DNA from 3 places in the Streptomyces sp. NBC_01591 genome. Region 1 is predicted to be linked to each of the others. Evidence: predicted binding sites of a transcription regulator. Region 1 holds the regulator's gene; each other region holds the start of a gene.
What was found. Region 1 encodes HrcA, which represses chaperone genes, less so after heat shock. Its sites were predicted from a motif close to TTNGCACTCNGNNNNNCNGAGTGCNAA; they were not measured.
Positions count from the first base shown of each region.

Region 2: the regulator HrcA is predicted to act here: its motif matches at 1,940-1,966, upstream of groES (co-chaperone GroES).
Region 3: the regulator HrcA is predicted to act here: its motif matches at 2,609-2,635, upstream of groL (chaperonin GroEL).

Region 1 covers NZ_CP109327.1:2,967,026-2,976,751, reverse strand. The annotation lists gene OG978_RS13920 (ATP-binding SpoIIE family protein phosphatase) at 1-1,472, shown strand, start outside; gene hemW (radical SAM family heme chaperone HemW) at 1,545-2,786, shown strand; gene OG978_RS13910 (DUF3097 domain-containing protein) at 2,877-3,695, opposite strand; gene OG978_RS13905 (MBL fold metallo-hydrolase) at 3,719-4,441, opposite strand; gene hrcA (heat-inducible transcriptional repressor HrcA) at 4,640-5,656, shown strand; gene dnaJ (molecular chaperone DnaJ) at 5,657-6,793, shown strand; gene OG978_RS13890 (nitronate monooxygenase) at 6,941-8,014, shown strand; gene OG978_RS13885 (16S rRNA (uracil(1498)-N(3))-methyltransferase) at 8,011-8,757, shown strand; gene OG978_RS13880 (hypothetical protein) at 8,877-9,410, shown strand; gene OG978_RS13875 (S41 family peptidase) at 9,484-9,726, shown strand, end outside.
Region 2 covers NZ_CP109327.1:5,240,032-5,249,757, forward strand. The annotation lists gene OG978_RS24585 (THUMP-like domain-containing protein) at 1-20, opposite strand, end outside; gene OG978_RS24590 (polysaccharide deacetylase family protein) at 103-1,134, shown strand; gene OG978_RS24600 (DUF6234 family protein) at 1,325-1,801, opposite strand; gene groES (co-chaperone GroES) at 2,117-2,425, shown strand; gene groL (chaperonin GroEL) at 2,524-4,149, shown strand; gene OG978_RS24615 (ester cyclase) at 4,250-4,963, opposite strand; gene OG978_RS24620 (hydroxyacid dehydrogenase) at 5,032-6,060, opposite strand; gene OG978_RS24625 (carbohydrate ABC transporter permease) at 6,097-6,951, opposite strand; gene OG978_RS24630 (carbohydrate ABC transporter permease) at 6,948-7,841, opposite strand; gene OG978_RS24635 (ABC transporter substrate-binding protein) at 7,841-9,169, opposite strand; gene OG978_RS24640 (substrate-binding domain-containing protein) at 9,363-9,726, opposite strand, start outside.
Region 3 covers NZ_CP109327.1:4,836,944-4,846,669, reverse strand. The annotation lists gene OG978_RS22610 (alpha/beta hydrolase family protein) at 1-722, shown strand, start outside; gene groL (chaperonin GroEL) at 824-2,446, opposite strand; gene OG978_RS22600 (cold-shock protein) at 2,774-2,980, opposite strand; gene OG978_RS22595 (MoaD/ThiS family protein) at 3,403-3,681, opposite strand; gene thrC (threonine synthase) at 3,712-5,049, opposite strand; SAM riboswitch class I at 5,067-5,193, opposite strand; gene OG978_RS22585 (glucosyl-3-phosphoglycerate synthase) at 5,347-6,303, shown strand; gene OG978_RS22580 (alpha,alpha-trehalose-phosphate synthase (UDP-forming)) at 6,358-7,761, shown strand; gene otsB (trehalose-phosphatase) at 7,939-8,796, opposite strand; gene OG978_RS22570 (DUF3263 domain-containing protein) at 8,895-9,152, opposite strand; gene OG978_RS22565 (hypothetical protein) at 9,154-9,651, opposite strand.

The sequences.
Region 1 (9,726 bases):
CCCTCGCCGAGCGCTGGGGCATCACCTACCGCACCGGCCTCAAGACCGTCTGGGCCCGGCTCCCCGTGGACGACTGGAACCCGTTCCCGGAACCGGCGGCCGAGCCCGAATTCCAGCAGGGACTGCGCGCCGCCGAGCTGCTCGCCCCCACCGCCCGGCGCGCGCTGCGCGACGACGCGGACTGGGCCGGCCGCGGCGCGCTCTCGTTCCTCGCCGAGGCCTCGGACCTGCTCGCCGGCCAGCTCGACGAGGACATCGTGGCGGCGCTCTCCGGACAGTTACTGGTGCCCAGACTCGCCGACTGGTGCGCGATCTGGCTGGAGCCCGAGAACGGCGGACCCTCGGCCGTCCCCCGGCTCGCCAGTGTCTGGCACCGGGACGAGGCCGAGACCGGGCAGCTGCGCACCCTGCTGGAGCAGGACCCGATCCGGCTCCCCGAGCGGGTCGGCACCGGGCCCGTCTCCATGCCGTGGCCCGGGGGCGAGGAGGACGGCGAGAAGGCCGACGAGCCCGCCGCGTCCGCCCTCGCCTACCGGATCACCTCCGGCGGCCGGACACTCGGCGCCGTGCTCCTCGGCCGGGAGGGCCTCGCCCGCGTCCCCGACGAGGTGACCGCGCTCATCGAGGACTTCGTACGCCGGGTCGGCCTCGCCGTCGGTGCGGCCCGCGCCTACACCCGGCAGGCCACCATCAGCCGCATCCTGCAGCGAGCGCTGCTGCCCGGCAAGGTCGCCGACATACCGGGGGTCACCAGCTCGCTGGTGTACGAACCCAGCGACGACGGCGTCGTCGGCGGTGACTTCTACGACATCTTCCCGTGCCCCGGCGACCGCTGGTGCTTCGTGCTCGGCGATGTGCAGGGCAGCGGCCCCGAAGCCGCCGTCGTCACCGGCCTCGCCCGCCCCTGGCTGCGGCTGCTGGCCCGCGAGGGCTTCGGCGTCGGCGAGGTCCTGGACCGGCTCAACCGGCTGCTCCTCGACGACGCGATGGAGGCCGCCGAGGCGGCCGCGCTCATGGTGGCCGCCGCGGGCGGCCAGCAGACGGCGGACACCGGGCAGTCCCGCTTCCTGTCCCTGCTGTACGGAGAACTCGTACCGCTGCCCGGCGGCGGCGTGCGCTGCACCCTGGCCAGCGGCGGCCACCCGCTGCCGCTGCTGCTGCGGCCCGACGGCGAGGTGCGTCCGGCCGCCGAGCCGCAGATGCTGCTCGGGATCTTCGACGACGTCGCGTACGAGAGCCAGAGCTTCGAGCTGGCGCCCGGCGACAGCCTGCTGTGCGTCACGGACGGCGTGACGGAGCGGCGTTCCGGGCCGCTGATGTTCGACGACGGGGACGGGCTGGCCCTGGCGCTGGCCGGCTGCACCGGGCTGTCGGCCGACGGGATCGCGGACCGGATCAAACGGGCGGTGCACGAATTCGCCGAGCGGCCGCCCGACGACGACCTGGCGCTGCTGGTGCTGCAGGCGGGGTGAGGACGCGTGGTCGGGGGCGGGCGGCTTCCGTGATCACGGGCGTGGCTCGGACATCCCGGGCGGCGCGCGACAATGGGCGGTATGCCTTCCGTACTGCCCGATGGTGAACCCGTACCCGACGACGGGGCGCTGCCCCGCCATGCCCTGGAAGGCGCCGCCGACCGGCCGCTCGGCTTCTACCTGCACGTGCCGTACTGCGCGACCCGCTGCGGCTACTGCGACTTCAACACCTACACCGCGACCGAGCTGCGCGGCTCCGGCGGCGCGCTGGCCTCCCGGGACAACTACGCCACCCATCTGATCGGCGAGGTCCGCCAGGCCCGCAAGGTGCTCGGGGACGATCCGCGTCCGGTCCGCACGGTCTTCGTCGGCGGCGGTACGCCGACCCTGCTGGCCGCCGCGGACCTGGTCCGGATGCTGGGGGCGATCCGCGAGGAGTTCGGGCTCGCGGACGACGCCGAGATCACCACCGAGGCCAATCCGGAGTCCGTCGGTCCGGCGTATCTCGCCGAGCTGCGGGAGGGCGGCTTCAACCGGATCTCGTTCGGGATGCAGAGCGCGCGGCAGCACGTGCTGAAGATCCTGGACCGTACGCATACGCCGGGGCGGCCCGAAGCGTGTGTCGCCGAGGCCCGGGAGGCGGGCTTCGAGCACGTCAACCTCGACCTGATCTACGGCACGCCGGGGGAGTCCGACGACGACTGGCGGGCCTCGCTGGACGCCGCGATCGGTGCGGGGCCGGACCATGTGTCCGCGTACGCGCTGATCGTCGAGGAGGGCACACAGCTGGCTCGGCGGATCCGGCGCGGCGAGATCCCGATGACCGACGACGACGCCCACGCGGACCGGTATCTGATCGCGGACGAGGCGATGGCCGCGGCGGGCTTCTCCTGGTACGAGGTGTCGAACTGGGCCCGTACGCCGGAGGGCCGGTGCCTGCACAACGAGCTGTACTGGCGAGGGGCCGACTGGTGGGGCGCCGGGCCCGGGGCGCACAGCCACGTCGGCGGGGTGCGCTGGTGGAACGTGAAGCATCCGGGTGCGTACGCGCAGGCGCTGGCCGAGGGGCGGTCGCCGGGGGCCGGGCGCGAAATCCTCTCCGAGGAGGACCGGCGGGTCGAGCGGATCCTGCTGGAGCTCCGGCTCCAGGACGGGTGCCCGCTCGGCATCCTGGCCCCGGCCGGTCTGGCCGCTTCCCGCCGTGCGCTGGCGGACGGGCTCCTGGAGTCCGGGCCGTACGAGCGGGGGCGGGCGGTGCTCACCTTGCGGGGGCGGTTGTTGGCGGATGCGGTGGTGCGGGATCTGGTGGACTGAGGGGGCGGGGGCTCTGCCCCCGGACCCCCGCTCCTCGATCGCCGGAGGGGCTTGATTTCGCTCCTCGATCGCCGGAGGGCTGTCGGCGGGCTATTCGGGGGCTGTCACGAAGTCGATCAGGTGCTCCACCGAACCCAGCAGGTCCGGCTCCAGGTCGCGGTACGAGTGGACCGTGGACAGGATGCGCTGCCAGGCCGCGCCGGTGTTCTCCGGCCAGCCGAGGGCGCGGCACACGCCCGTCTTCCAGTCCTGGCCGCGCGGTACCACCGGCCAGGCCGTGATGCCCGCGGAGGACGGCTTCACCGCCTCCCACACGTCGATGTAGGGGTGGCCGACCACCAGCACGTTCGCGTCCGAGACCTGAGCGGCGATCCGGGACTCCTTGGAGCCGGGGACCAGGTGGTCGACCAGGACGCCCAGCCTGGCGTCCGGGCCGGGGGAGAACTCGCGCACGATGGCGGGGAGGTCGTCGATACCCTCCAGGTATTCGACGACCACGCCCTCGATCCGCAGGTCGTCGCCCCAGACCCGTTCGACCAGCTCCGCGTCGTGCCGGCCCTCCACATAGATCCGGCCCGCCCGCGCGACCCGGGCGCGCGCCCCGGGGACCGCGACCGAGCCCGAGGCCGTGCGCGCGGGGCGCACCGGAGCGGCGGCCGAGGGGCGTACGAGGGTGATCACCCGGCCCTCCAGCAGAAAGCCGCGCGGCTCCATCGGGAACACCCGGTGCTTGCCGAAGCGGTCCTCCAGGGTCACCGTCGGACCCTGGGCCGTCTTCTCGCAGCGGATCACCGCACCGCAGAATCCGGTGGAGACCTCCTCCACGACCAGATCGGTTTCGGCGGGGACCTCGGGAACGGGGGCGGACTTCTTCCACGGCGGGGTCAGGTCCGGCTGGTAGCTGCGCATCGGACGACGATAGGCCCTGAGGGTCACGACACGCCGAAGCGTACGGCCAGTTGTTCGCGCTGGTCCCGTACGAACGCAGCGTCCACCACCGCCCCGTGCCCCGGTACGTACACCGCGTCCTCGCCGCCCAGCGCCAGCAGCCGGTCCAGCGCGGCCGGCCAGCGGGACGGGAACGCGTCCCGGCCCGCCTGCGGTTCGCCGGACTCCTCGACCAGGTCGCCGCAGAGCACGATCGCGGGGGAGCCGGGGACGACCGCCACCAGGTCGTGGCCGCTGTGTGCGGGGCCCACGTCGGCCAGCAGCACCTCGCGCCCGCCGCCCAGGTCGAGCGTCCAGTCGCCGTACACCTGGTGCTGCGGGACCACCAGCGCGTCGACGGCCTCCGCCGCGTCGTGCTCGCTGACCCCCTGGCGCACCGCCGAGGTGTGCAGATCGTCCGCCCCGCGCTTCAGCAGCTCCGCCATGCCGACCGCCCCGTACACCTCGGCCCCGGAGAACGCGGCGGTGCCCAGCACATGGTCGAAATGGGGATGGCTGAGTGCGATATGCGTCACCCTCCGGCCGAGCAGGGCCTGCGCCTGGGCCCGTACCTCGGCACCCTCACGGAGCGTCGATCCGGTGTCGAAGAGCAGCACTCCATCGGCTCCGGCCACCAGTGCGACCGTTGCGTCCCACCCGGGAAGGCGCCGCCGGCCCACTCCGTGACCGAGTCGCTCCCACCCGAGCTCTTCCCAAGAGGCATCCATACCGGGACGCTATCGGCAAACGACCTGCGCAGTCTCGCGGTAGCGTGGCCGGTTGCCCTTGCTAGGCCCCCACTCGGCCGCCGTACACTGGCCGGGGGATTGCTGGCACTCGCGATGACAGAGTGCCAGGCGGATTCCTGGGCAGAGAAACAGGAACGTCCCGAGAACCACCGAGGAACACAGCTGGAGGTGTGCGCGATGCTCAGCGAACGCAGACTCGAAGTGCTTCGCGCCATCGTCCAGGACTATGTCGGCACGGAGGAGCCCGTCGGCTCCAAGGCGCTCACCGAGCGGCACAAGCTGGGGGTCTCCCCGGCGACCGTCCGCAACGACATGGCGGTGCTGGAGGACGAGGGCTTCATCGCCCAGCCCCACACCAGCGCCGGACGCATCCCGACGGACAAGGGCTACCGGCTCTTCGTCGACAAGCTCGCGGGGGTCAAGCCCCTCTCGTCGCCGGAGCGCCGTGCCATCCACAATTTCCTCGACGGCGCGGTCGACCTCGACGATGTCGTGGGCCGCACCGTACGGCTGCTCGCGCAGCTGACCCGGCAGGTCGCCATCGTGCAGTACCCCTCGCTGACCCGGTCGACGGTGCGGCATGTGGAACTGCTGTCGCTGGCAGCCGCCCGGCTGATGCTCGTGCTCATCACGGACACCGGCCGGGTCGAACAGCGCATGATCGACTGCCCCGCCCCGTTCGGCGAGACCTCTCTCGCCGATCTGCGGGCCCGGCTCAACAGCCGGGTCGTCGGACGCCGCTTCGCGGACGTCCCGCAGCTGGTGCAGGATCTGCCGGAATCCTTCGAGAGCGAGGACCGGGGAACCGTGTCCACCGTGCTCTCCACCCTGCTCGAAACCCTCGTCGAGGAGACGGAGGAGCGGCTGATGATCGGCGGCACCTCCAACCTCACCCGCTTCGGGCACGACTTCCCTGTGATGATCCGGCCGGTGCTGGAAGCACTGGAGGAGCAGGTCGTGCTGCTGAAGCTGCTCGGCGAGGCCAAGGACTCGGGCATGACCGTACGTATCGGGCACGAGAACGCCCACGAGGGGCTCAACTCCACGTCCGTCGTCGCGGTCGGCTACGGTTCGGGCGACGAGGCAGTCGCCAAACTCGGCGTGGTCGGACCGACCCGCATGGACTACCCCGGAACGATGGGAGCGGTACGCGCAGTGGCACGTTACGTCGGACAGATCCTGGCGGAGTCGTAAGTGGCCACGGACTACTACGCCGTACTCGGCGTGCGCCGCGACGCATCTCAGGACGAGATCAAGAAGGCATTCCGTCGGCTCGCCCGCGAGCTGCACCCGGATGTGAACCCCGATCCGAAGACCCAGGAGCGGTTCAAGGAGATCAACGCCGCCTACGAGGTGCTGTCGGACCCGCAGAAGAAGCAGGTCTACGACCTCGGCGGCGACCCGCTGTCCGCCTCCGGCGGCGCGGGCGCGGGCGGATTCGGACAAGGCGGCTTCGGCAACTTCTCCGACATCATGGACGCGTTCTTCGGTACGTCGTCGCAGCGCGGACCCCGTTCGCGCACCCGGCGCGGCCAGGACGCGATGATCCGTCTGGAGATCGATCTCGCCGAGGCGGCGTTCGGCACCACCAAGGACATCCAGGTCGACACGGCCGTCGTCTGTACGACCTGCAGCGGCGAGGGCGCCGCGCCCGGCACCTCCGCCCAGACCTGTGACATGTGCCGCGGCCGCGGCGAGGTCTCCCAGGTCACCCGGTCCTTCCTCGGCCAGGTCATGACCTCGCGGCCCTGCCCGCAGTGTCAGGGCTTCGGTACGGTCGTGCCGACCCCGTGCCCGGAGTGCGCCGGCGACGGCCGCATCCGGTCGAGGCGCACGCTCACCGTGAAGATCCCCGCCGGTGTCGACAACGGCACCCGCATCCAGCTCGCGGGCGAGGGCGAGGTCGGCCCCGGCGGCGGCCCGGCCGGCGATCTGTACGTGGAGATCCACGAGCTCTCGCACGCGGTGTTCCAGCGCCGCGGCGACGACCTGCACTGCACGGTCACCATCCCCATGACGGCGGGCGCGCTCGGCACCAAGGTGCCGCTGGAGACGCTCGACGGCCTGGAGGAGGTCGACATCCGGCCGGGCACCCAGTCCGGCCAGTCGGTTCCGCTGCACGGCCGCGGCATCACGCACCTGCGGGGCGGCGGGCGCGGCGATCTGATCGTCCATGTCGAGGTGATGACCCCGACGAAGCTGGACCCGGAGCAGGAGCGTCTGCTGCGGGACCTGGCGAAGCTGCGTGGCGAGGAGCGGCCCACCGGCCAGTTCCAGCCCGGCCAGCAGGGGCTGTTCTCCCGGCTGAAGGACGCCTTCAACGGCCGCTGACCGGTCCCGCAGACCGTTCCCGGACGCCGGACGGACCCGCTCGACGGGCCCGTCCGGCGTTTGCGTACGAAGCCGTCCGGCGTTTGAGTACAAAGCGGACCCCGGGCCGCGCACGCCGGGCCGCGCGGGACGTGACACGATGCGGTCATGTCATCCGCGTTGACCGATCTCTGCCGGTATCCGATCGTGCAGGCCCCGATGGCGGGGGGCACGTCCTGTCCGCAACTCGTCGCGGCCGTCTCCGAGGCGGGCGGGCTCGGGTTTCTCGCCGCCGGGTACAAGACGGCGGACGGCATGTACAACGAGATCAAACAACTGCGCGGGCTGACCGGTCAGCCCTTCGGCGTCAATCTCTTCATGCCGCAGCCGGGGCTCGCCGACCCGAGCGCCGTCGAGGTGTACCAGCACCAGCTCGCGGGCGAGGCCGCCTGGTACGAGACCCCGCTCGGCGACCCGGACTCCGGCGGCGACGACAACTACGACGCCAAACTCGCCATCCTCCTGGAGGATCCGGTCCCGGCCGTCTCGTTCACCTTCGGCTGCCCGACCCGGGACACCCTCGACGCCTTCGCCGCGGTCGGCACGTACACCGTCGTGACGGTCACCACGCCCGAGGAGGCCCAGACCGCCCAGTGGGCGGGCGCCGACGCGGTCTGTGTCCAGGGCATCGAGGCGGGCGGCCACCAGTCCACCCACCGCGACGACCCGCAGACCGACGGCGCCGGAATCGGACTGCTCTCGCTGGTGTCCCAGGTCCGTGAGACCGTGCAGATACCGATCGTCGCCACGGGCGGGCTGATGCGCGGCTCACAGATCGCCGCGGTGCTCGCCGCGGGCGCGGAGGCGGCGCAGCTCGGTACGGCGTTCCTCGTCTGTCCCGAGTCCGGGGCGAGTCCGCTGCACAAGCAGGCACTGACAAATCCGCTGTTCGTGCGGACCGCCCTGACCCGGGCGTTCTCCGGCCGCCCGGCCCGCGGCCTGGTCAACCGGTTCATGCGCGAGCACGGCCCGTACGCCCCCGCCGCCTACCCGCAGGTCCACTACCTGACCGCCGGGCTGCGCAAGGCGGCGGCGAAGGCCGGGGACGCGCAGGGCATGGCCCTGTGGGCGGGTCAGGGACACCGGATGGCACGCGAGCTGTCGGCCGGCCGGCTGGTCAGGCTGCTCGCCGAAGAACTGGACGCCGCACGGGCGGCAGTGAGCACAGGGAGTACGCAGTGACCGCACCGGTCTTCGTCGTCGAACAGGTCCCCGACGGGCCCGAGTTCGTCCTGGAGGGGCCCGAGGGCCGGCATGCCGTGTCGGTGAAGCGGCTGCGTGCCGGTGAGGACGTCGTGCTCACCGACGGGCGCGGCCGCTGGACGGAAGGCGTCGTCGGGGCCGCCGAGGGCAAGGACCGGCTCGTCCTCACCGGCCTGGCCACGGTCCGGGAGGAGCCCTGGCCCACTCCCCGCATCACCGTCGTCCAGGCCCTGCCCAAGGGCGACCGCGGCGAGGTCGCCGTGGAGACGATGACGGAGACCGGCGTCGACGCGATCGTGCCCTGGCAGGCATCGCGCTGCATTACGCAGTGGAAGGGCGACCGCGGCCTCAAGTCCCTCGCGAAATGGCGCAACACGGCCCGGGAGGCGGGCAAGCAGTCCCGCCGGGTGCGCTTCCCCGAAGTGGCCGACGCGATGACGACCAAACAGATCGCCGCGCTCCTGACCACGGCGGACTTCGCCGCCGTCCTCCACGAGGACCGGGGGCACGACAGCGATCCGCTGGCCACCGTCCCGCTCCCCACCCAGGGCGAGATCGTGCTGGTCGTCGGTCCCGAGGGCGGTGTGTCGCCGGACGAACTGGCGGTCTTCGCCGCAGCGGGCGCCCGGACCTGCCGGCTCGGAGCGAGTGTGCTGCGCACCTCCACGGCGGGCACGGCGGCGACGGCACTGCTGCTGGGGCGGACCGGCCGCTGGTCGTGAGGCCGTCATGAGCCCGGCGCGCGCCCTGTCGCGCGCCCCGTCGTGCGCGCCGGAGCCGCTCGCGGTTTTGGCCGCAAGCCGTCTACCGCTTCACGGGCGAACGGTGGGAAGCTGCCCGGATGTGGACATCAAGGACATGCTGTCAGGGAAGGGAGCGGCGCTTTCTGGCCGCGTCCGCACTCGTTGTCGCGGCGGTCGCGGGTGCCGCCGCCTGTGACCCCGCGGGCGGGCTGAACTCCGCGTCCATCGCCGTGACCACCGACCGCGTCGGCACCGGCGCACTGGAGCGCAACGGGGTCGACGTGCAGTGGCTGACCTGTATGGCCGGCGTCGACGGGGGCCGGATCGGGGGCGCGTCGCCCTCCGCGTCCGTGCGCCGGGTCGCGGACGTCGACTGCTCCGGCAAGACCGGGAAGGGCGAGGCCATCACCCTCACCGGCAAGGTGACCCAGGAGCTCGGCGGGCGGTGCGTGCGGGGGGACTTGACCGCGAAGGCGGGCGGGAAGTCCGTCTTCCGGGCGGATGTGCTCGGCAACTGCGACGCGGCCCCCTCGACCGCCGTGGTGAATCCGCCGCCGGCCGGTGGCGGCGGAGACTTCTGGCCGACGGTCACCGTCACGGTGACGGTGACCGAAGCGCCCATGGGCAAGTAAGGCCCGCGGCAGCCCCGTCGGACTCCGGCCAACCCGGTTACGCAGAGCATGGCGGCGGCCTAGGGTGATCGATGTGACACAGCCTGCTTATACACAGCCTGCCTACCTCCGATACCCCCATGTCCAGGGCGATTCGATCGCCTTCACCGCCGAGGACGATGTCTGGCTGGCGCCGCTGGACGGCGGCCGGGCCTGGCGTGTCAGTGCCGACAACCGGCCTGTCACCAACCCCCGGATATCGCCCGACGGAACCCGGGTCGCCTGGATGTCCACCCGGGACGGGGCTCCCGAGGTGCACATCGCGTCGGCCGACGGC
Region 2 (9,726 bases), 2.3 Mb from region 1:
AAAGCGTTCACCCGCCCCATTGTGAGCCAGCCGGGTAGACCGGCGGGCCCGGCGGCGGTGTCGGGCCGGGAGGCCGATCACGTGCTGGCAGTATGCGGCGCCATGCAGCTTGTACGACAAAAGGAAAAAAACACCACGAAGTGGCGCGGATCGGTCGCGCCCGATTCCGGACGGGGAGGGGGCTCCGGCGGGCACCGGCCCGCCTGCGCCGTCCTGGCCGCACTCCTGGTCGCCGCGGTCGGCTCCGGCTGCGCCTCCGGGGCCGGCGGGCAGGCGGGCGACACCGGGCACCGGGACCGGCCCCTTGCCGGGAACCCGGGCCAAGAACCCGCCGCCGGACACCCGGGCGGCCCCGGGCAACGTGCCGGTCAGGGCCGCGTACCCGGCGGAGCCCATGAGAACGCGCAGTTCAGCCCGGCCGTGCGGGCGGCGCTCGCCAAGAAGTGGGGGCTGGAGAAGCCGCCGCTGATCGCACCGCAACCGCCCGCCGTGAAACCGCGCATCACCACCCGCGAGGGCTTCGAGGTGGAGGGCGGCGACGACTCGCTGCCGCCGGTCTTCACCACCGTCCCGACCAAGGACCGCGTCGTCTTCCTGACGATGGACGACGGTTCCGAGAAGGACCCCGAGCTGTTGCAGATGATGGACGAGCTGGACATCCCGTACAGCGCGTTCCTCAGCGACTACGAGGTGAGCGACAACTACGGGTACTTCGGCGAGGCGCAGCGGCTGGGCGTCACCCTCAACAACCACACGCTCAACCACCCCTATCTGCCCGGACTCTCGTACGCCGAGCAGGAACGCGAGATCTGCGACCAGCAGGACATCATCGAGAAGCAGTTCGGGAAGCGCCCCATCCTCTTCCGCCCGCCGTACGGCAACTACAACGGGGACACGCTCCGCATCGCGAAGTCCTGCGGGATCAAGGCCGTGCCCCTCTGGAACGCCGAGGCGTTCCCGGACCGCATGGAGTGGCGCGAGGAGGACGAGGACCTGCACCCGGGCGACATCATCCTCACGCACTTCCGGGGCCGCGGTGAATGGGACGGCAGCATGGCCGACCTGGTCCGGGCGGTCATGAAGACCGTCACGGACCGGGGTTACGCGGTGGCCCGGCTGGAGGACTACGTATGAGAAACACGCACCGGCTGCTCGCCGGACTGCTGGTGGCCGGTGCGCTCCTCGCCACCACCGGCTGCGCCCAGTCGGTGGACCCGATCGAACGGCTGGGCCGCAAGGCCGCCCAGAAGGTGAACCACCCGCCGCGGACGCCCGCGCACGGCGATCACGGCGAGCCGGGCTCGATGGTCGTGATCTCCTGCCGTCAGCTGCCGGAGTCCCGGCACTCGCGGCTGTCGCCGCCGCTGAGGCACTGGTGGCCGGTCCGGCCGGGATCGTACGAGGGAGCGGGCGTGGGCGCCGGGTGCGAGCGGCGGTAGTCCTCGTGGCCGACCTGCACCGTCACCACGCACAGCGCCAGCGCCGCCAGTAGTTGGATCGCGCCGGCCCAGGGCCGGTTGCCGCGGATCAGCACGACGGCGAACAGGCAGATCACCGCGGCGATCCCGCCGAAGGTGAGGACGGGAGTCCAGTCCATCGGCGGCGGGCCCGTCGATTCCGGGCCGCCGAGGTCCGCTCGCGAAAAGGCCATCCGGAAGGCGGCGACCGCGCAGATCAGCCCCTCCAGGAGAACCAGCAGCAGCCCGAGCACCACATCGAGGCAGCCGTTCACGGCACGCGATTCGTACGGCCGCCGCCCGGAGCTCGGGCCCGGCTGAGGGTACGGAGAAGGGCGGGTCATGCCCACACGGTCGTACGGAACGGTCCGGTCCGTCCGTACGTTGTTCCCATGTTGTCCGGACTGTTGTCCGGACCGTGCCCCGATCGTCGGGTTTCGCGCCGCGGGAGCGGTGCGGCGGCGACGCCACGATTGCTTGAATTGGCACTCCGCTTGACCGAGTGCTAATCGCGGTCATAGTCTCGGTGCTGGCACTCACCACTGGAGAGTGCCAGCAGTACTGCGCGACTGGCAGGTCCGGCACCCGCGACGACGGATCGACCTGGTCGCCACCCAAGACTGTTACCCCGTGAGATCTCCGAAGGGGGAGACCGGATCGTGTCGACCGCCAGCACCAAGGTTGCGATCAAGCCGCTCGAGGACCGCATTGTGGTCCAGCCGCTCGACGCCGAGCAGACCACGGCCTCCGGCCTGGTCATTCCGGACACCGCCAAGGAGAAGCCCCAGGAGGGCGTCGTCCTGGCCGTGGGCCCGGGCCGCTTCGAGAACGGCGAGCGCCTTCCGCTCGACGTCAAGACCGGCGACGTCGTGCTGTACAGCAAGTACGGCGGCACCGAGGTGAAGTACAACGGCGAGGAGTACCTCGTCCTCTCGGCTCGCGACGTGCTCGCGATCGTCGAGAAGTAATTCACCCACGTTTGCTTCTGTTCTGCGCCCCTGGCCCCCGCGAATAACCAGCCGGGTGGTCGGGGGCGCAGTTCGTTCGAGAGGAAAGCTCAGCTCCCATGGCGAAGATCCTGAAGTTCGACGAGGACGCCCGTCGCGCCCTTGAGCGCGGCGTCAACAAGCTTGCCGACACGGTCAAGGTGACGATCGGCCCCAAGGGCCGCAACGTCGTCATCGACAAGAAGTTCGGCGCTCCCACCATCACCAACGACGGTGTCACCATCGCGCGCGAGGTCGAGCTCGACGACCCGTACGAGAACCTCGGTGCCCAGCTGGTGAAGGAGGTGGCGACCAAGACCAACGACGTCGCGGGTGACGGTACGACCACCGCCACCGTGCTCGCCCAGGCGCTCGTCCGCGAGGGTCTGCGCAACGTCGCCGCCGGTGCCTCCCCGGCCGCCCTGAAGAAGGGCATCGACGCCGCGGTCAAGGCCGTGTCCGAGGAGCTCCTCGCGACCGCCCGACCGATCGACGACAAGACCGACATCGCCGCCGTGGCCGCGCTCTCCGCGCAGGACCCGCAGGTCGGCGAGCTCATCGCGGACGCGATGGACAAGGTCGGCAAGGACGGTGTCATCACCGTCGAGGAGTCCAACACCTTCGGTCTGGACCTCGACTTCACCGAGGGCATGGCCTTCGACAAGGGCTACCTGTCCCCGTACATGGTGACCGACCAGGAGCGTATGGAGGCCGTCCTCGACGACCCGTACATCCTGATCCACCAGGGCAAGATCGGCTCGATCCAGGAGCTGCTCCCGCTGCTGGAGAAGGTCATCCAGGCCGGTGGCTCCAAGCCGCTGCTGATCATCGCCGAGGACGTCGAGGGCGAGGCGCTGTCGACCCTCGTCGTCAACAAGATCCGTGGCACCTTCAACGCCGTCGCGGTGAAGGCCCCGGGCTTCGGTGACCGCCGCAAGGCCATGCTCGGCGACATCGCCACCCTCACCGGTGCGACCGTCATCGCCGAAGAGGTCGGCCTCAAGCTCGACCAGGCCGGTCTGGACGTGCTGGGCACCGCCCGCCGCGTCACCGTCTCCAAGGACGACACGACGATCGTGGACGGCGGCGGCGAGCCCGGCGACGTCAAGGGCCGGGTCAACCAGATCAAGGCCGAGATCGACGCCACGGACTCCGACTGGGACCGCGAGAAGCTCCAGGAGCGCCTCGCGAAGCTGGCCGGCGGCGTGTGCGTGATCCGCGTCGGTGCCGCTACCGAGGTGGAGCTCAAGGAGAAGAAGCACCGTCTGGAGGACGCCATCTCCGCGACCCGCGCCGCGGTCGAGGAGGGCATCGTCTCCGGTGGTGGCTCCGCTCTGGTCCACGCCGTCAAGGTCCTGGAGGGCAACCTCGACAAGACCGGCGACGAGGCCACCGGTGTCGCGGTCGTGCGCCGCGCCGCCGTCGAGCCGCTGCGCTGGATCGCCGAGAACGCCGGCCTCGAGGGCTACGTCATCACCTCGAAGGTCTCCGAGCTCGACAAGGGCCAGGGCTTCAACGCCGCCACCGGCGAGTACGGCGACCTGGTGAAGGCCGGCGTCATCGACCCGGTCAAGGTCACCCGCTCCGCGCTGGAGAACGCCGCGTCCATCGCGTCGCTGCTGCTCACGACCGAGACCCTGGTCGTCGAGAAGCCGGCCGAGGAAGAGGCCGATGCCGCCCACGGCGGTCACGGTCACTCGCACTGACGCGTAGCCGCTCAGGGCTGACAGCCGAAGAAGGCCCCCTGTCCCACCGCTCGGCGGTGGGACAGGGGGCCTTCAGCTGTTCAGGCGGAACGTGCGCTGTTCAGGCGGGAGCCGTTCCCTGGTCGAGGGCACCGAGCCCACGCATCAGGCCCATGAGGTCCTCGTGCCACCAGCCTTCCTGGATCTTTCCGTTCTTGAACCGGAAGATCGTGGTGCCGGACATGACGCATTGCCTGCCCGTGGGAGCGATGCCCATGAATTCGCCCTTGTGGGTACCGGTCCAGGTCCACAGCGTCACGACGTCGTCGCCCTCGCAGATCTGCCGGTCCAGGTCGAAGGAGAAGTCGAAGGCGGCGCGCCATCCGGCGACATCGTTCCGCAGCCTGTCGGAGCCGACCACGGTTCTTTCCGTCTTCGCGATGTCGTGGTCGATGTAGTCGGGCGCGAACACCTCGTCGATGGCGTCGAGATTGCCTCCGACGGCGATCTCGTGGAAGAAGCGGCGTGACTGCGCCTGGTTCAGCTGCTCGTCGCGGACCACGTCGAGGTCGGTGAAGGTGGGCATCCCGTCGCAGAGCGCCACCATCTCCTGGAAGATCCGCTCGGTCTCGGGCAGCCCGGAATTCGCCATCGCGTCCTCGTACGACGGGAATTCGACGATCTCGACATAGTGGGACCCGTCGGAGCGGTCCTTGCCGATGAGGCTGTGAGTGGCGGTCCGGGTGCCCTTGGTCTGCTCGACCCACTGGTCCATGAGACGGTCCATGTCCTCGAACCGCTCCGTCTTGCAGTCGATAACTTGTACGAATCTCATGATGCCTCCCGGTCTCACGTTCCGGATGGGATGCTTCCAGTTTAGTGAGGAGCGGGCTTTTCGACGGTTCAGGCCGAGTGGCTCAGACTTCCGGAATGCACGGGGTCCGCGAAGGGCAGGCCGGCCGCGAACCGCTCCATCTCGTCCAGCGCCTGGTCGGCCATCCGGTGCAGCTCATCGCCCAGCGAACCCGCGACATGCGGGGTGAGCAGCACATTGGGCAGGGTGTACAACGGCGAGTGCTCGGGCGGGAGTTCGGGTTCCGTCACATCCAGCACCGCTTGCAGCCGTCCGGCCGTCAGCTCGGGCAGCAGCGCGTCCTCGTCGATCAGCGAACCCCGCGCCGTGTTGATCAGCGTCGTCCCGGTGGCCATGGCGGACAGCTGCGCCGCACCGATCAGATGGTGCGTCTCCGGGAGCTGGGGCGCGTGCACCGAGACCACGGAGCTGCTCGCGCACAGCTCGTCGAGCGAGGTGAGCCGTACACCGAGCCGCGCCGCCTCCGGACCGTCCACGTACGGGTCGTACAGCAGCACGTCCAGGTCGAAGGGGCGCAGCAGCTCGATCACGCGCCGGCCGATGCGGGAGGCGCCGACGATGCCGACCGTACGGCGGTAGTTGCCGGCTCCGTCGAGCTCCGCGAGCCAGTCGTGGCCGGCGCGCAGACCGCGGTAGCGGTGCGCGGTGTGCAGGACCCGCTTGCCGGCGAACAGGATGGCGGCGAGGGTGAATTCGGCGACCGGCAGGGCGTTGGCCCCGGCCGCGGATGTGACGGTGATGCCGCGTTCCCAGCAGGCGTCGGTGATGTGGTGCTTCACGGAGCCCGCGGCGTGCACGACGGCCCGCAGCCGGGGCGCGGCCGCCAGTACCCCGGCGGTGAGCGGCGTCGCACCCCAGCAGGTGAACAGCACCTCGGCCTCGGCGAGCGCGGCGGCCACCTCGGGCGTCGGGTCGGCCAGGTCGTGGGCGACGAAGTTCGGGTCGGTGCGGGTGAGGGCGGCCAGCCGGGTGCGGTGGCGGTCGGCGAGGAGGCGGTCGGCGATGCCGGGCCCCATGGCGAGCAGGGCCGTCGGCCGGTTGTCAGTGGCGTGGGGCATGGTGGAACTCGTACTCCTCAGGGCTCGCGGTGAGAGTCACTTGACGCTGCCGGCGGTCAGTCCGGCCTTCCAGTGCCGCTGCAGCGAGACGAAGGCGACGATCAGGGGGATGACGGCGAGGAGGGAGCCGGTGACGACGAGCGGGTAGAAGCTCGGCTCGCCGTGGGTGTTGGTGTTCCAGGAGTACAGACCGAGGCTCAGCGGGAAGAGCTTGCGGTCCGAGAGCATCACGAGGGGGAGGAAGAAGTTGTTCCAGATCGCGGTGAACTGGAAGAGGAAGACCGTCACGAAGCCCGGCATGACCATGCGCAGTCCGATGGACCAGAAGACGCGCAGCTCGCCGGCCCCGTCGATACGGGCGGCCTCCAGGGCCTCGTTCGGTATGTAGCCGGTGCTGAACACCCGGGCGAGATACACGCCGAACGGGTTGACCAGCACCGGGATCAGCACGGACCAGTAGGTGTTGACCAGGCCGGTTTTGGAGGCCAGGAGATACATCGGCAGGGCGAGCGCCGTGGTGGGCACGAGCACGCCCATCAGCACGAGGGCGAACAGCTTCTCCTTGCCCCGGAATTCGTACTTGTCGAAGGCGTATCCCGCGGCGACGCAGATCAGCGAGCAGACGATCGCCCCACCGCCCGCGTACATGAGGCTGTTGAGGTACCAGCGGAAGTAGATGCCGTCGCCGTAGGAGGCCAGGTTCGACAGGTTCTCGCCGAGGTTGAAGCCCTCGAAGGAGAACGCGTTGCCCGCGAGCAGACCGCCGGTGTCCTTCGTGGCGGCGGTGACCAGCCAGACGAGGGGGAAGAGCATGTAGACGACGGCGAGCAGGAGGAAGCCGTTGACGGCGGTCTTCGACATCCAGCGGCCGCGGGAGGCGGGGGAGTTCATGCTTTCTTGCCCTTCCGGCCGGTGAAGCGGGTGACGACGAAGGACAGCAGCGCGGCCGTGAGCGCCAGCAGGATGGAGGCGGCCGCGGCGAGACCGTAGTCGTTGCGCTCGAAGGCCGCGGTGTACGCGTACATGTTCGGCGTCCAGGTGGAGGAGACGGCGGAGCCGGTCCCCTTGTTGAGGATCAGCGGCTCGGTGAACAGCTGGAGCGAGCCGATGACCGTGAACAGCGCGACCATCACGAGGGAGGAGCGGATCAGCGGAACCTTGATGCTGAGCGCGGTGCGCCAGGCACCGGCCCCGTCGACCGTGGCCGCTTCGAGTACGGAGCGGTCGATGGCCTGCAACGCGGCATAGAAGATCACCATGTTGTAGCCGAGCCATTCCCACAGGGCGATGTTGACGATGGAGGGAAGGGCACCTTCGGGGGAGAAGAAGTCGAAGCCGATTCCGCCGGATTCCATGGCGCTGACCACCGGGCTGAGCTGCGGGGTGTAGAGGTACACCCAGATCAGCGCGGCGATGATGCCGGGCACGGCGTGCGGCAGGAAGAGTGCGAGCTGGAAGAACCGGCGGGCGCGGGCCAGCGTGGAGTCCAGCAGCAGGGCGAGGGCGAGGGCCCCGATGAGCAGCAGCGGAATGTAGAACAGGCAGTATCCGAGGAGTACGCCGAAGCCCTCGCGGAACGCCCGGTCGCCCAGGGCCGCCGTGTAGTTGTCGAGTCCGCTGAAGACGGTCTCGGTGCCGCCGAAGCCCAGGCCGGACTGCTTCTCGGTGAACAGGCTGAGCCAGACCGCGTAACCGATCGGCAGCACCATGGCCACGGTGAACAGTACGAAGAAGGGCCCCAGCAGGATGGCGGCGGCTCTGGTCGTCCGGGCGCGCTTCATCAGCCTGCGTCCTCGACCTTCAGACCGCGCTTCTTCAGCTCGGCGACCGTGGCGTCGTGCCCGGCCTTCACGGCGTCCTTGATGGTGGTGCCGCCGCTCGCGACCTTGCCGAACTGGTCCTTCATGGTGGTGTTCGTGGTGCCGGTCGTCGGGCCCCAGTTCCAGTTCGGGCCGATCGACGTCGCGGCACCCTCGAACACCTGGTAGATGTCCTCGCCGCCGTAGAAGCCGGCGTCGAAGGACTTCTTGGCCACCGGGCGCAGTGCCGTCGCGGCCGGGAAGGCGCTCGAAGTTCCGGACTCGATGCGGGCCTTGATGCCTTCCTCGGTGGTCGACATCCAGGTGGCGAACTCGACCGCGGCCTCGGCCTTCTTGCTGGTCTTCGTCACCGCGAAGGTGGAGCCGCCGAGCATGCCGCTGGCCGGCTTGCCGTCCCAGCTGGGCATCGGGGCGACGGCCCACTTGCCGCTCTGCTCGGGCAGCGTGCCCTTGAGGACACCCGCGCCCCAGGCGGCGCCGAGGTAGCCGACGGTGCCACCGTTCTTGAGGGAGTTGGTCCACTCGGGGCTGAACGAGGCGTTGGAGCGGATCAGGTCGTCGTCGAGCAGACCCTGCCAGTAGTCGGCGACCTTGTTGGTTGCCGCGTCGGCGGTGCTGACCTTCCAGGTGTCGCCCTCGGGCTTGTACCACTGGGCGCCGGCCTGCCAGGCCATCGCCTGGAACGTGGTCGGGTCATCGGGGAAGAAGGTGCCGATCCGGGCCTTCTTGTCGGCCTTCTTGACCTTCTCGGCGGCCTTGCGGAACTCGTCCCAGGTCTTGGGGACCTCGACGCCGTACTTCTCGAACAGGTCCTTGCGGTAGTAGAAGGACTGCGGCGAGGCGTCGAACGGGACGGCCCAGCTCTTGCCGCCGAGCGTCGTCAGCTCGACCGCCTGCGGCAGCAGCTTCTTCTTGATGTCGTCGGTGAAGTACTGGCCTATGTCCTGGAGCGCGCCCTGACTGACGTACTCCGGAAGCTGTGGGTACTCGATGGAGACCAGGTCGGGGGCGTTGCCCGCCTTCACCGCGTTGGAGATCTTGGCGTAACCGCCCGCGTTGCCGGACGGGATCTCCTCGTACACCACCTTGATGTCCTTGTGCGAGGCGTTGAACGCGTCAACGACCTCCTTGGACCCCTTGGCCCAGCCCCAGAAGGTGATGCTGACGGGCTTGCCGTCGCTTCCGGCGGCGGAGTCGTCGTCACCGCTGCCGCCACAGGCCGTGAGGAGGGCGAGGGCGGTGGCGGTGCCGACTACGGCGAGGGACGTTCTGCTCGGACTGCGGCTCACAGCGAGGCTCCTGAACTGGCGGCGACATTGGCGTTGGCCGTGATCCTTGGACCAGTCGTGACCGAAGTCAAGAGCGAAAGATCGATTGATCGAAAAAAGATCAGATAAGTTGCGTACGGAAGGGCGTGAGATATCCTGCGAAATCGGGTGCGAGGGCCGCGGGAACGCCCGCCCCGAGGTCTGCCCCCGGCGCCTACGGGAGGCGCGCCCCGCACGAGTCCCTGACCCTCAGCTGCGGCAGCAGCGTCAGATGCCGCCGGGGTGCGCCCGCGCTCTGGCCCAGCCGCTCCACCAGCAGTTCCGTCGCGTGACGGCCCACCTCGCGCTTGGGCGGCGCGACCGCCGTGAGCGGTGTGTCCGCGAGGGCCGCCACCTCGTCGTCGTAGGCGATCAGGGCCAGGTTCTCCGGAACCCGCACGCCCAGTTCGGCCAGGCGCTGCACCACCTGGATCGCGTCCACGTCGTTGTGGATCAGCGCCGCCGTCGCCACCCCCGAGAGGACCGCCTCGCGCAGCGCCTGCACGGCCTGCTCGAAGGCGTCCGGGGCGAGTTCGGAC
Region 3 (9,726 bases), 1.9 Mb from region 1:
ACGAGGCGACCGAGGTCGAGTTCCCCGACGGCCGGCTGGCCACCATGCGGATCTTCGACGGGACGCCGCCGACCGACCCGGAGGCGATCAGCGCTCTGCTGGAGAAGGTCGTGGCGGTACGGGTCGCCGACAGCAGGTTCCTGCTCGACGAGCTGGCCCGGCTGAACCGGACACGGTTCGGCGGAGCGCTCGATCTGCGCCGGGTCGGCATGTTCGGCCAGTCCGCGGGCGGGTTCACCACGGCGCAGACGATGCACGACGACCGGCGCGTCCGGGCGGGCATCAACATGGACGGCGTAATGGACTACGTCGGCGGGCGGGAACCGGACGGTACCCACCTGAGCAGCGTGGCCCTGGACGGGCTCGACCGGCCGTTGCTGCTGATGGGGACCGGGAGCGAGGGCTCGGGCGACTACCGGCAACAGCCGTCGTGGGCGGCGTTCTGGGCGAACACCCGCGGCTGGAAGGCCGATGTGACGCTGACCGGTTCGCGGCACGCCTCGTACACGGACGCCGAGGTGCTGCTGCCCCAGCTGGCCCGGCAGGGCGCGGTGCCGGAGGGCGGGCTCGCCGGAGCGGTCGGGACGGTGCCGCCGGGCCGGGCGCTGGCCGCGAACCGGGCGTACGTGGCGTCGTTCTTCGACCGGTGGCTGCGCGGGCGCGACGACCATCTGCTGGACGGGCCCTCGCAACGCTTCCCGGAGATGGTGTTCGCGCGGTAGCGCCGACAGGTGGGGAACGCGCGTGGGCCCCGGGACCAGCTGGTCCCGGGGCCCACGCGGCAGAGCTGTGAAGCTGTGCCGGAACTACCGATCCGTCAGGATCAGAAGTCCATGTCACCGCCCGGCATGCCGCCCGGAGCGGCCGCGGTGGCCTTCTCCGGCTTGTCGGCGATGACGGCCTCGGTGGTGAGGAACAGCGCGGCGATGGACGCGGCGTTCTGCAGGGCGGAGCGCGTGACCTTCGCCGGGTCGAGAATGCCCTCGGCGATCATGTCGACGTACTCGCCGGTCGCGGCGTTCAGACCGTGGCCGACGGCCAGGTTGCGCACCTTCTCGACGACGACGCCGCCCTCGAGACCACCGTTGACGGCGATCTGCTTGAGCGGGGCCTCCAGCGCCAGCTTGACGGCGTTGGCGCCGGTCGCCTCGTCACCCGAGAGCTCCAGCTTCTCGAAGACGGCCGAGGCCTGGAGCAGAGCCACGCCACCACCGGCGACGATGCCCTCCTCGACGGCGGCCTTGGCGTTGCGCACCGCGTCCTCGATGCGGTGCTTGCGCTCCTTGAGCTCGACCTCGGTCGCGGCACCGGCCTTGATGACGGCCACGCCGCCGGCCAGCTTCGCGAGGCGCTCCTGGAGCTTCTCGCGGTCGTAGTCCGAGTCGGAGTTCTCGATCTCGGCGCGGATCTGGTTGACGCGACCCTGGACCTGGTCGCTGTCACCGGCACCGTCGACGATCGTCGTCTCGTCCTTGGTGATGACGACCTTGCGGGCGCGGCCGAGCAGGTCGAGACCGGCGTTCTCCAGCTTGAGGCCGACCTCCTCGGAGATGACGGTGCCACCGGTGAGGATGGCGATGTCGCCGAGCATGGCCTTGCGGCGGTCACCGAAGCCCGGGGCCTTGACGGCGACGGACTTGAAGGTGCCACGGATCTTGTTGACGACCAGGGTCGACAGGGCCTCGCCCTCGACGTCCTCGGCGATGATCAGCAGCGCCTTGCCGGACTGCATGACCTTCTCCAGCAGCGGAAGGAGGTCCTTCACGTTGCTGACCTTGGAGTTGACGATCAGGATGTACGGGTCGTCGAGGGACGACTCCATGCGCTCCATGTCGGTGGCGAAGTACGCCGAGATGTAGCCCTTGTCGAAGCGCATACCCTCGGTGAGCTCGAGCTCCAGACCGAAGGTCTGGGACTCCTCGACGGTGATGACGCCTTCCTTGCCGACCTTGTCCATGGCCTCGGCGATGAGCTCGCCGATCTGGGTGTCGGCGGCGGAGATGGAGGCCGTCGAAGCGATCTGCTCCTTGGTCTCCACGTCCTTGGCCTGCTCCAGGAGGGCGGCGGAGACGGCCTCGACGGCCTTCTCGATACCCCGCTTGAGGGCCATCGGGTTGGCACCCGCGGCGACGTTGCGCAGGCCCTCGCGGACGAGAGCCTGGGCGAGAACGGTGGCGGTGGTCGTACCGTCGCCGGCGACGTCGTCCGTCTTCTTGGCGACCTCCTTGACCAGCTCCGCACCGATCTTCTCGTACGGGTCCTCCAGCTCGATCTCCTTGGCGATGGAAACACCATCGTTGGTGATCGTGGGGGCGCCCCACTTCTTCTCAAGGACGACGTTGCGACCCTTGGGGCCAAGGGTGACCTTGACGGCGTCGGCGAGCTGGTTCATGCCGCGCTCGAGACCGCGCCGGGCCTCCTCGTCGAACGCGATGATCTTGGCCATGTGAAGTGGTCCTCCCGGACAGGGGTGGATTTCTCCGGACCGAGTGGCGCCCGCGACGGACGGCCTGCGTGACCGGTGGTTCCTTGCCCCATCGGCCCTGCGGGCCTCACCGGCCCGATCCAAGTTCTGTCACTCTCACCTGGAGAGTGCTAACGCCAATGATTAGCACTCGACCCCCGAGAGTGCAAGCGTCCCCCTCGGGATGTGGACACTGCGCCGGGGGGCGGCTCGGGGCGCTCAGGGCGCACCGGGACGCACTGAGGGCCCGTACCCCCGGGGTACGGGCCCTCAGTGCGTGAGTGGTGTCGTTGGCCGACCGCGCCGAACTCAGCCGACGGCGAGCTTGACCATGTCTGCCTGCGGCCCCTTCTGGCCCTGCGAGATCTCGAATTCAACTCGCTGACCCTCTTCGAGGGTGCGGTACCCGTCCATCTGGATCGCGCTGTAGTGGACGAAAACATCCGCACCACCGTCGACCGCGATGAAGCCGTACCCCTTCTCCGCGTTGAACCACTTGACGGTGCCCTGAGCCATGCCTAACTCCCCTATTACTGGCCCTTGCGCAGGACCGCACTTCGCGGACCCGGGTCAGAACTCACCCTCCGACAGGAGAGGGTGTGTGCGCCGGAACGCGTCGACCGCGGCTGAATGTATCTGCCCAACTGCCCTCTGCAACAGGTCAATCGGACGAGAATTCTAGGCAGCACCGAACGCCCGGATATGCGGAATTCATGAGATTCCTGGGCAAGTCGGGCCAGGCAAAGGCGACTTATGCCTCAAGCGGATCGCGCACTTTGGCTGCATCTTGTCGTGGCCGGGCGCATTCTCATATGCGGGCGGCACGGGCAGCTGGGGGGACTTCCCACACTGTACCGCGCTCAACCATGCAGAATTGCCCCCTCCGCTTCAATAAGCGGAGGGGGCAATTCGATAACGCGGTGCGGTCGGACGGGGCGTCAGCAGCCGCCCGCCACCGCCGGGATGATCGAGATGCCGGCGCCGTCCGGCGTCGCCGTCTCCAGGCCACCCTCGAAGCGCACGTCGTCGTCGTTGACGTACACGTTCACGAAGCGGCGCAGCTTGCCCTGGTCGTCCAGGACGCGGGCGGCGATGCCCGGGTGGTTCTGCTCCAGGGACTCGATGACCTGGGAGAGGGTCGAGCCCTCGGCCGGGACCTCGGTCTGGCCGCCCGTGTAGGTGCGGAGGATGGTGGGGATGCGGACCTTGACGCTCATGGTGGGTGCCCTTCCTGGAGTCTCGGGTGGTCAGCTGGTGGCGAGGCCGGCGGCGCGGAACGCGTCCAGGCTGGGGCGGATGGTCGCGGTCGCCTGTGAGGTATCGGCCACCGCGTCGAGGGTCTTGAGGCCGTCACCCGTGTTGAGTACGACGGTGGTCAGCGACGGGTCGATCAGACCGGCCTCGATGAGCTTCTTCGTCACGCCGACCGTCACACCGCCCGCCGTCTCCGCGAAGATGCCCTCGGTGCGCGCCAGCAGCTTGATCGCGTCGACGACCTGCTCGTCGTTCACATCCTCCACCGCGCCGCCGGTTCGGCGGGCGATGTCCAGGACGTACGGGCCGTCGGCCGGGTTGCCGATGGCGAGGGACTTGGCGATCGTGTTCGGCTTCTGCGGCCGGACGACGTCGTGGCCGCCCTTGTACGCGACCGAGACCGGCGAGCAGCCCTCGGCCTGGGCGCCGAAGAGCTTGTACGGCTTGTCCTCGACGAGGCCGAGCTTGATCAGCTCCTGGAGGCCCTTGTCGATCTTCGTGAACTGCGAGCCGGACGCGATCGGGATGACCAGCTGGTCCGGGAGCTGCCAGCCGAGCTGCTCGCAGATCTCGTACGCCAGGGTCTTGGAGCCCTCGCCGTAGTACGGGCGCAGGTTGACGTTGACGAAGCCCCAGCCCTCGCCGAGCGGGTCGCCGATGAGCTCGGAGCAGAAGCGGTTGACGTCGTCGTAGTTGCCCTCGATGCCGACCAGCTCACCGCCGTACACCGCCGCCATGACGACCTTGCCCTGCTCCAGGTCGTGCGGGATGAACACGCAGGAGCGGAAGCCGGCGCGGGCCGCCGCGGCGCCGACGGCGCCGGCGAGGTTGCCGGTGGAGGAGCAGGAGAGGGTGGTGAAGCCGAAGGCGCGGGCGGCCTCGATGGCCTGGGCGACGACGCGGTCCTTGAAGGAGTGCGTGGGGTTGCCGGAGTCGTCCTTGACGAACAGTTTGCCCTGCTCGACACCGATCTCACGGGCGAGGTTGTCGGCCTGGACGAGCTTGGTCCAGCCGGGGTTCAGGTTCGGCTTCTCGGCGACATCGGCGGGGACCGGCAGCAGCGGCGCGTAGCGCCAGATGTTGGCCGGTCCGGCCTCGATGCGCTTCCTCAGCTCTTCGGGGGAGCCGCTCGGCAGGTCGTACGCCACTTCGAGCGGCCCGAAACAGGACGCGCAGGCGAAAATGGGGCCGAGCTCGAAACGCTCGCCGCACTCGCGGCAGGAAAGCCCCGCGGCGGGACCGAGGTCGACGGCGTGGGCGCCGGTGGATTCCGCGGCTTCGGTGGCTTCGGCGGAAGAATTGGTGCTTACTGCAACGGTCTGCGCAGCCATGGTGGCGAGGCCCTTTCTCCTCATCTTCCTCGCGGCGCGTTTCGCCACGAGACGGAATTGGCACCTTCCCCACCTGACCTCGCGGTCGGCGGGAGGGTTGCCGGGACTTCAACGGGCCGTTCCCTCAGTCCCTCTGGATGAGCGCTGTGGCACCGGATCTTCGATCCGGGCATTTATCGGCGGACGGACCCCGGCATGCGATGGTCGTCCGCGTTGTTCAAGACTGTAACCGAAGCATCGGACTGTTGAGATAGTCGTCCGAACCGCGAGATGGATCACATACAGGGAGTATCGACCGTGCTGGAAGAGGTCGAATGCTGGCTGGCCAGGCGCTCCTGGTCGGCCGCCGACCGCCCGATGGACCGCCTGCTGGCCGCCAGGGCAAGAGCCGGGGAAGCGGGCCGCGGCAGCGTCAGTGTCGTACTGCCCGCACTGAACGAGGAGGCGACGGTCGGCGAGATCGTCGCGACGATCCGGCGCGAGCTGATGGAGAAGATCCAGCTGGTCGACGAGCTCGTGGTGATCGATTCCGGTTCCACGGACGCCACCGCGAAAGTGGCCCGGGAGGCCGGCGCCCGGGTGGTGCACCGCGACGCGATACTCCCCCGGATTCCGGCCGTGCCCGGCAAGGGCGAGGTGCTGTGGCGCTCGCTCCTGGTGACCGGCGGCGACATCGTGTGCTTCGTCGACGCCGACCTGAAGGACTTCTCGGCGGACTTCGTCTCCGGCATCGTCGGCCCGCTGCTGACCGACCCTGACGTGCAGTTCGTGAAGGCGATGTACGACCGCCCCTTCGGTGACACAGCAGGCCAGGGCGGTCGTGTGACCGAGCTGGTGGCGCGTCCGCTGCTCAATCTGCACTGGCCGCAACTGGCCGGTTTCGTCCAGCCGCTGGGCGGTGAGTACGCCGTACGCCGCTCCCTGCTCGAACGGCTGCCCTTCCCCGTCGGCTACGGCGTGGAGCTGGGCCTCCTGGTCGACGCGCTGCACACGGTGGGGCTGGACGCGCTGGCCCAGGTCGACGTGGGGGTGCGCAAGCACCGGCACCAGGACGGGCAGGCGCTCGGCCGGATGGCGGCAGCGATCTACCGGACCGCACAACTGCGGCTGTCCCGCGGCCACTTGGTGCGCCCGGCGCTCACCCAGTTCGAGCGCGGCCCGAACGGTTTCGTACCGCGCACCCATGCCGTGGACACCGAGGAGCGGCCCCCGATGTGCGAGATCGAGGAGTACGTTTCGCGGCGCGCGGCCTGACGTGGCCTGACTTCGCACGTTTGGGCGGTTCGTGATCGGGCTAGATTCCGCAACATGGTCTCCGCGCACGATGCCCAGCCCGCTGCCCGGTCCGACGCCCAGGTCCTCGTCGCGTCCAACCGCGGCCCGGTCTCGTACACCCTGGGCACGGACGGATCGCTCGACGCGAGACGGGGCGGCGGCGGTCTCGTCTCCGGGCTGAGCGCCGTCGACGACAAGCTGTGGGTGTGCGCCGCGCTCGGCGACGGGGACCGGGAGGCGGTCCGGCGCGGGGTCGGTGAGCCGGGTGTACGGATGCTCGACATCGACGCGGACGTCCACACCGACGCGTACAACGGCATCGCGAATTCGGTGCTCTGGTTCGTCCACCACATGCTGTACCAGACACCGCTGGAGCCGGTCTTCGACGCGGAGTTCCGGCGGCAGTGGGCCTCGTTCGAGACCTACAACCGGGCCTTCGCCGAGGCGCTCGCCGAGGAGGCGGGGCAGGGCGCCGCGGTGCTGGTGCAGGACTACCACCTGGCGCTGGTGCCCGGCATGCTCCGCGAGCTCCGCCCCGACCTGCGGATCGGCCATTTCTCGCACACCCCGTGGGCGCCCGTCGACTACTTCCGGCTGCTCCCCGACGACATCGCCGAGCAGTTGCTGCACGGCATCCTGGGCGCGGACCGGGCGGCGTTCCTGACCCGGCGCTGGGCGGACGCGTTCATCGGCTGCTGCACCCAGATTCTGGGCGGCACCGGGCGGACCAGGATCGGGGTGCACGGGCTCGGCGCGGACGCGGACTTCCTGCGCCGCCGGGCGCACGAGGCGGACGTGGACGAGCGGATGGCGGCGCTGCGCGAGCAGGCCGGCCCCGGCCGGAGGACGATCGTACGGGTGGACAGAACGGAACTGTCCAAGAACATCGTGCGCGGCCTGCTCGCCTACCGCGAGCTCCTGGCCGAGCGGCCCGAATGGCGCGAGCGCGTCGTCCATGTCGCCTTCGCGTACCCCTCCCGGCAGGACCTCGCGGTGTACCGCGACTACACGGCCGAGGTGCAGCGGGTCGCCGACGAGATCAACGCCGTGTACGGCACGGAGGGCTGGACGCCGGTCGTGCTGCACGTCAAGGACGACTTCGCCCGCTCGCTCGCCGCGTACCGGCTGGCCGACGTGGCGCTCGTCAACCCGATCCGGGACGGCATGAACCTGGTCGCCAAGGAGATCCCGGTCGTCTCCGACCACGGCTGCGCGCTGGTGCTGTCGCGGGAGGCGGGGGCGTACGAGGAGCTGGGCAGCGACGCGGTCGTGGTGAACCCGTACGACGTCTCGGCGACGGCGGTGGCGCTGCACGAGGCGCTGACGATGGCGGAGGACGAACGAGCCGCACGCACGGAACGCCTGGCCGCGGCGGCGGTAGCGCTGCCGCCGCAGCAGTGGTTCCTGGACCAACTGGACGCGCTGCGGCGGGAGTGAGAGCGTCCGGCAGTAGGCAGCGCGGGTGAAGGAGCGGGGCTGGGGTGCGTGCATCGCAAGGCAGAGGATTGAGGCAACGCGGAGCGTTGGTGATTGACGACAACGCCGCGAGGTGCGTGCCCCAGCCCCCGCGACGCCGCGAGGCCTACTGCCGGACGCTCTGAGCGTCCGGGGCTGTCAGATTCGCCGGGCCAGTGCCGCCAGGAAGGCGACGACGTCGCCCGGTCCGGTCAGCAGCAGGTCGGCCCGCTCGGCCAGTTCGGGCACCTCCGCGCTGCCGCTGCAGACCAGCAGGCCGGGGATGCCGTCGGGGCCCTCGGTGCGGAACTTCTCCACCGCGGCGTAAGCGGCGAGGTCGCCGAGGTCGTCGCCCGCGTACAGCACGGACTCGGCGTCCGTCTCCCGTAGGTACTGAGCGAGCGCCACGCCCTTGTCCATGCCCGGCGGGCGCAGTTCCAGGACCAGCCGGCCCGGTTCGACGATCAGTCCGTGCCGGGCGGCGAGGTCGCCGAGGGGGCCGCCCAGCGCCTCGAACGCGGCCTGCGGGTCGGAGGCGCGGCGGGTGTGGACGGCGATCGCCCGGCCCTTCTCCTCGATCCAGGTGCCGTGCCACGAGCCGGACCGGTCCAGCACGCCCGGGAGTTCGGCGCGGACCGCGGCGATGCCGGGGTGCGGGGCGGGGGCGTGGACGGTGCCGGACACGGCGTCCCAGCGTTCGGCGCCGTAGTGGCCGAGGACGACGAGGTGGTCGAGGCCGGGTACTCCGGCGAAGCCGCCGTGCCGGACCGCGACACCGGCCGGGCGGCCGGTGATCACGGCGACGGAGGCCACTTTCGGGGCGAGCGCGACGAGGGCCTCGACGGCGCCGGGGTGGGCGCGGGCCTGTTCCGGGTCCGGGACGATGTCGGCGAGGGTGCCGTCGAAATCGAGCGCGATGACGGCGCGGTCGGGGCGCGCGAGGATCGCGGCGAGGGCCTCTTGGCCGGCGGGGGTGGTGGGGGTCGGGAGTGTGGGTGCTTCGGGGTTGCTGCCCATGGGGGGAGCCTATAGCTGGGGCGCGCGGTTGGGGCAGGTGTGCGTTGCCGGGGGCGCTGTCCCGGGCCCCCGCTCCTCAATCGCCGGAGGGGCTTGAGCTAGCGGCGGCCGCGTCTTGCGGCCCTGACCCGGCGGAGGCGGTTCACCGTCACCGGGTCCTCCTCCAGGGCGCGGCGGTCGTCCAGCAGGGCGTTCAGGAGCTGGTAGTAGCGCGTGGGCGAGATGCCCAGCTGTTCGCGGATCGCCCGCTCCTTCGCCCCGGGGCCGGACCACGACTGCCGTTCGACGGCGAGCACGGCGCGGTCCCTGTCGGAGAGGCCGTCCGGGTCGTCGGGGCCATTCGTGGGGGCGGTCATATCAGCCAACATATCGCCCGCCCGAAGGGCCGCCACCTGCCAGACCCCGATCCGCCGGACAGGCCGCTGGTCCTCGTCCGCTGGTCCTCGTCCGCTGGTCCTTGTCCGCTGCCGCGGCCGAATCGCGTGCGATCCGGCCCAGCACGCTCGCGGGGCTGCCGTTCGGCTCGACCGCCTTGCCGATGTTCTCCTTGATCGACTCGCTGGACCGGGCCCAGGACGTCTTGCCGTACGGGTAGAACTGCGAGTCCGGCAGCGCGGCCAGGAACTTCCACAGCGGCTTGTATTCGGCGTCGGACTCCATGGCCGCGGAGGCGCTGTCGGTGACCGGGAGCAGGTCGTACTCGTCGGCGAAGTCGATGACGTTCTTGTCGGTGAACAGATAGTCGAAGAACTTGCCCAGCTGCACGCGGTGGCCGTGCTGCTTGAAGCCCGTGATCCAGTCGGCCACTCCGAGCGAGCCCTTGCTGGGGCCGTCGCTGCCGGGCATCGGCACCATGCCGACGGAGACGCCCTTGCGCTCGCCGATGGTCTACACCACAGCCGGTATCGCTTTCGCAACGCAACCGGGCCG